DNA from 2 places in the Bacillus sp. JK74 genome. Region 2 is predicted to be linked to the other one. Evidence: predicted binding sites of a transcription regulator. Region 2 holds the regulator's gene; the other holds the start of a gene.
The links. The regulator LexA, encoded in region 2, represses DNA repair genes until DNA is damaged. The targets are predictions, from matches to a motif close to CGAACATATGTTCG.
Positions count from the first base shown of each region.

Region 1: a site for LexA is predicted at 2,087-2,100, ahead of uvrB (excinuclease ABC subunit UvrB). Genes of this name have one in related genera too.

Region 1 is NZ_JBSJQB010000001.1:405,800-408,970, forward strand. It holds gene uvrA (excinuclease ABC subunit UvrA) at 1-18, opposite strand, end outside; gene uvrB (excinuclease ABC subunit UvrB) at 26-2,011, opposite strand; gene ACWJJ5_RS02110 (CsbA family protein) at 2,187-2,423, opposite strand; gene ACWJJ5_RS02115 (PEP/pyruvate-binding domain-containing protein) at 2,723-3,171, shown strand, end outside.
Region 2 is NZ_JBSJQB010000002.1:109,319-112,489, reverse strand. It holds gene ACWJJ5_RS05395 (prohibitin family protein) at 1-199, shown strand, start outside; gene ACWJJ5_RS05390 (YndM family protein) at 227-676, opposite strand; gene ACWJJ5_RS05385 (hypothetical protein) at 818-1,246, shown strand; gene lexA (transcriptional repressor LexA) at 1,586-2,206, opposite strand; gene yneA (cell division suppressor protein YneA) at 2,363-2,674, shown strand; gene ACWJJ5_RS05370 (YneB family resolvase-like protein) at 2,690-3,171, shown strand, end outside.

The DNA.
Region 1 (3,171 bases), on a different contig from region 2:
GATCCGGTCAATTGCCATGTGTTCATCATCCTTCCGCTTTAAGCTCTAACAGTAAATCACGAAGCTCTGCCGCCCGCTCGAAATCAAGCGCTCTGGCCGCTTCTTTCATTTCGTGCTCCATTTGCTCAACGACTTTCTGGCGTTCTTTCTTCGTCATCTTCGCCAGTTTAGGCACGGCTTTTGTTTTATATTCTTCTTTATCCTCAGCGGCCTGCGTCGCGCGGATCACATCGCGGATTTCCTTATTGATCGTTTGCGGCGTAATGCCGTGAATTTCGTTAAAGCGCTCCTGCTGTTCCCGGCGGCGCTTCGTTTCATTAATCGCGATTTCCATCGAATTCGTGATTTTATCGGCATACATGATGACGCGGCCTTCCGCGTTTCTGGCCGCCCGTCCGATCGTCTGAATCAGCGAACGTTCAGAACGAAGGAAGCCTTCTTTATCCGCATCGAGAATGGCGACAAGTGACACTTCCGGAATATCAAGCCCTTCCCTCAGCAGGTTGATGCCGATTAACACATCATGTTTTCCGAGGCGGAGGTCACGGATGATTTCAATCCGTTCAAGCGTCTTAATCTCGGAATGCAGATAATTGACCTTGATGCCGATTTCCTTGAGGTAATCGGTCAGATCCTCTGACATTTTTTTCGTTAAAGTCGTCACGAGAACGCGTTCATTCCGTTCAATCCTCGCCTGAATCTCGCCGATCAGATCATCAATCTGTCCTTCGATCGGACGGACGTCAATGAGAGGATCGAGGAGTCCCGTCGGTCTGATGATCTGCTCGATCATTTCCGGCGTATGCTCAATTTCATACGGTCCCGGAGTCGCCGACACGTACACGATGTTGTGCATATGCTTTTCAAATTCCTCGAATCGGAGCGGACGGTTGTCAAGCGCTGACGGCAGGCGGAACCCGTGATCGACAAGCACCTGTTTTCTCGCCTGGTCACCGTTGAACATGCCGCGCACCTGCGGAATCGTCACATGTGATTCATCAACGACAATCATGAAATCGTCCGGAAAATAATCAAGCAGCGTATACGGCGTAGAGCCAGGAGGACGGAGCGTCAAATGTCTTGAATAGTTCTCGATCCCTGAGCAAAAACCCATTTCCCGCATCATTTCAAGATCATACCTCGTCCGCTGCTCAAGCCGCTGCGCTTCAAGGAGCTTGCCGTTTTCGCGCATCACTTTCAAGCGCTCCTCAAGCTCCTGTTCAATATTCAGAATCGCTTTTTCCATCTTTTCTGCCCGGGTGACGAAGTGGGAAGCCGGGAAAATCGCGACATGGTCACGGTCGCCGAGAATTTCTCCGGTCAAAGCGTCGACCTCTCTGATCCGCTCAATTTCGTCTCCGAAAAATTCCACTCTGATACAATGTTCGTCACGGGAAGCCGGGAAGATTTCCACAACGTCTCCGCGCACGCGGAACGTCCCGCGCTGAAAGTCGATATCATTGCGGGCATACTGGATATCCACAAGCTTTCTCAGCAGCTCGTTCCGCTCAATCTCCATTTCCGGTCTGAGCGACACGACCATTTCCCGGTATTCTTCAGGCGAACCGAGACCGTATATGCATGACACACTCGCGATAATAATGACATCTCTCCGTTCAAACAGAGAGGATGTCGCGGAGTGTCTCAGTTTATCAATTTCATCATTAATGCTTGCGTCTTTCTCTATAAAAGTATCCGTTTGAGGCACATACGCCTCCGGCTGATAGTAATCGTAATAGCTGACAAAATATTCGACAGCGTTGTTCGGGAAAAACTCCTTAAACTCGCTGTACAGCTGTCCGGCAAGGGTTTTGTTATGGGCAATGACCAGTGTCGGTTTATTCACTTCTTTAATCAGATTGGACACGGTAAAGGTTTTGCCCGTCCCTGTCGCACCCAGGAGAGTCTGGTGTTTTCTGCCTTCCTGTATGCCTTTGACAAGCTTCTCAATCGCTTGCGGCTGATCTCCCTGGGGCTGATATTTCGAGACTAACTCAAAACGATCTTTCACAAAAAAGCCTCCGTTTCTTTACGAAATCTTCCTATTGATATAGTAACACAATGACGGGCAAAATCACTAAAAATACGAACTAAAGTTCGATGGTTTATTTTTACCAAGTCAATTTTTGTATAAAAAACCTGCTTTTATGGCGTAAAAGCAGGCATTCTATTTCATATTCACCATGTCAGGCATTGTCTTTCTTTTTGTCTGCTTCTTTTTTGGCCATGTACAGCCCTCCGGCCACCAGCGATACGACATCCAATCCAACGATAAAATACGTTTCGGTGTAACCCTTTAAATAGGATGCGAAAAGCAGTGCGGCTGTGAGAGCGATCGCCACATAGTGGTTAAACGTGACGCGCGTAAAAAGGACAACCAGCATAAAAGGGAAACATAATGCAAAAACGGCTTTTGTAATCACAAAAACCCTCCTCGGGAATTCTTCATCTCATCTGATTATAGTAAAAAATGAAGAATCGGACAATCGTTCCCCTGCTATCACAATACCCTTTTTCAGCAGTCTTCAATCATCTGTCAAAAAAAATGTGAATATAAATCCATTGAACCATTAACCAGATGAATCGAACTACCTTTCTTCAGCCGAAAGGATGAGAAGGTTTAGGTCTTTGTATCTTTGACAGTTTCTTCCTCCCTCTTTACAATGTAATGATAGTGTTTACTATCATTTTCTTGGATGAAGAAAAAAGGGGGTCATACCGCATGTATTCAGTGCGATTTCAAAAAGCGGAAGAATCGAGCCGCTCTGCAGGAGCAAAAGGAATGAACCTGATTAAACTGACGAAAAACGGGCTGCCCGTTCCCGGCGGTTTTATCATTCAGACGAATGCCCTGACACGTTTTATGGAAGACAACGGGCTTCAAGCAGATCAGGAACAGATGGAGCGCGCCATTATGAACGGCACGTTTTCAAAAGAGCTTCGGAAGGAACTGACCGCGTCGTTTTATGAATTGAGAGAATCATACGCCTCTGTCGCCGTACGTTCCTCCTCCGCGTCCGAAGATCTTGAAGGCGCTTCTTTCGCGGGCCAGTACGAAACCTATTTAAATATCAAAACAGAAGAAGAGTTTCTCGGAAAAGTGAAAGAGTGCTGGGCTTCCTTCTTCTCGGCGCGGGTCAGCGGTTATAAAGAGAAAATGAACAATGACAC
Region 2 (3,171 bases):
TAAAATAGCCGAAGCCGAAGCGAAAAAGAAAAAAATTGAAGCGGAAGGGATCGCTGACTATAACGAAATCATAAAGAAATCAATGTCCGATGAAATGATCAAATATAAATGGATTGAAAAATGGGACGGAAAAACGCCGAAAGCGACAGGCACAGACTCACTGCTGCAGCTGCCGCTGGACGATCAGAAGCAAAAGTAAAAAGAGAAGGAGGCGATTGCCTCCTTTTTATGTTTTTTCCTGAGGGTCTTTTTCCGGCACTAATTCTTCAGACGCCTCGGTTTGATAGCTCCATAGCGTGCTATCCGTCTCTGTTGTGTCCTGATAATCTTCGGGAAGTACATATTGCTGCAAATACCGGTGAAAAAATGCCTCAAAAACAGAAATGCAAAGTGCAGAGATAACCGATGCCGCGGCAGGAGAGACATTAAACCCGCCAATGTTCATCAGGAATATCCATAATATAATGAATGAAATTCCGAAATCAGCTGCAATGGCTGTGAAATTGCTTGTTCTCGGCAGAATCATGCAATCACCCGCAAAATAAGTGATTAAACTTAAGATCACTGTAATAAACAGAACGTTTAAAAAGGTTACTTGGTACATAAGATCCAGAACAATGTACAGTAAAGCAAGTGTGAGCGCCGTTTTAGAAGCGAAAGCAATTACGTGTTTCATTTGAACCACCTTCGTTATTTCGTTTAGTCTTCATTGTAAGCAATCCGCAAATTTTTAAACTGGTATATAGTGGTTATAAAGTAAAATGTGAATAGACATCACAGGATTCACAAGTTAAAATATGTAAAAAGGGGGATGCAAATGAAAAAATACTGGATATGTATTGCTGTTTTTTTATTATGTTTTAGCGGAATACACTCAGCTAAAGCGGCTACCACTGAATTCGGATCAAAAACAAGCTTCACTTTGGAGGGAAACGCAAAAGAGTTTCATATTGAAAATCCGGGGACTGTAGCTGCCGACGATTATTTTTTAGGCTATAAGTTCACCATAATGAACAACTCTTCGTGCGGTTTAAGCATGAAACTCCAGCGGATGGCGCTGAACGGAAATTTTTATACATTAAGTTCTAAAAACTACAGCGGCAGCTGGCTAAACCTCAGTGCCCAGGATAAAAAATCAATTGATCCGTATCACAAATACAGGATTCTGGTTGAAAGTTCTTCAAACGTCTGTGGTCCCGTCTATATTAAAGGGTTTTACGGTGTAGAATATTATCATTTTGATTGAAAATAGATACTCGCTAAAGGCAGCGGGTTTTTTTATATTTATATTTAACTTATTGCACTATGTACTAAATATTCATACATAAATTTTTGACGTACCCGCCCAAAGAAAAGATAAAAAAACAAATTCATCACGCACAAATATATAAAAAGTTGAAAAATGGATGAAAAGTTTCTTGAGGGAAACATTATTAGTTGACTTCAAAAGTGTGATGTCGGATAATAAGAATGTAAGTTTTTCCTCCTTAGCAGGTTCGTTTCTTAAGCCAGGGCGAATCTGCTTTTTTTATGCAAAAAAACCCCTCTGTAAGGGGTTTTTTACGATAAATGAAGTTTAATAGAATTAATGGACGGCTCTGAATACGCCGATCACTTTCCCCAAAATGCTTACGTTTTGCAGGATAATCGGCTCCATCGTCGGATTTTCCGGCTGCAGCCGCACATAATTGTCTTCTTTATAGAAGCGCTTAACCGTCGCTTCATCATCTTCGGTCATAGCTACGACGATTTCTCCGTTATTGGCCGTGTTCTGCTGTTTGACAATGACGTAATCTTTGTCAAAAATGCCGGCGTCAATCATACTTTCTCCCATGATTTCTAACATAAAGACATGTTCGCCCGGAGGAACCATCCGGTCAGGAAGCGGGAAATACTCGTCGATATTTTCAACAGCCGTAATCGGAATACCCGCCGTCACTTTCCCGATGACCGGAACGTTTACGACCTGGCTTTTCGGAATATGGACTTCTTCTTCATCCAATACCTCAATCGCCCTCGGTTTAGTAGGGTCCCGTCTGATCAGGCCTTTTGTCTCCAGCCGCGCCAAATGGCCGTGCACGGTTGAACTGGAAGCCAGTCCTACTGCTTCTCCTATCTCTCTTACAGAAGGCGGATATCCTTTCGTTTTTACCTCTTCTTTAATAAAACGCAGGATATCAAGCTGCCTTTTTGATAGCTTCGTCATATTTCGCACCTCAAAACGTCGATTTTAAGTAGATTATAGCATGATTTTCCTGACAGTACAAACATAGGTTCGAAAAAAACGATTGACAGAAACATTTGTTCGTATATACTGAAAGATATAAAAAGCGAACAAACATTCTTATCGGAGGTTATTTACATGGCGAAAGAATCTATCATATTTGTCGGGCTGTTTACTGCGATTTTAAGTGCCGCTATTTTACTTGTCTCATGTGCGGGAAATGATCAGTCCCTCAGCCAATATGTTAAAATAAAGGTTCAGGACGGCGATACACTCTGGTCACTTGCGGATCATGTAGCAGAAAAGAAACACATTAATAAAGAAGATTTCATTGAGTGGGTGACGGAGAATAATCATCTCCAAACTGCTGATATAAAGCCCGGAGACGAACTTATTCTTCCGGTTAAGAAGAAGCATCCGGCCGTATATCAGCTGGCCATTGTCAATTAGAGAGGAAAGAGAGAAATGAAGGCGCTCATTTATGCCCGCGTAAGCACAAACAAAGAACAGCAGCAAACGTCATTAAAAAGACAGGAAGAAGAGCTCAGTGAGATCGCTGCTGCAAACGGCATGGAAGTCGTGAAAGTCATTTCTGAGAAAGCCAGCGGTTATGAAATGGACCGCGACGGAGTATTTGAAATGCTTGATGAAATTAAAAAATCACATATTGACGCGATATTGGTGCAGGACGAAACGAGATTGGGAAGAGGAAACGCCAAGATTGCGCTTTTGCATTGTATTTACAGGGAGAACGTAAAAATATATACGACGGCTCATAAAGGTGAACTGGAGCTTTCCGAAGCTGATTCGATGGTACTCGAAATCGTCAGTATTGTTGAGGAATATCAAAGGAAAATTCACAATATGAAAATCCGGCGGGGAATGAAAAGAGCCGTGAAAAACGGCTACAAACCTGAACGGAATCTGAAAAACAGGCATGAAAACAG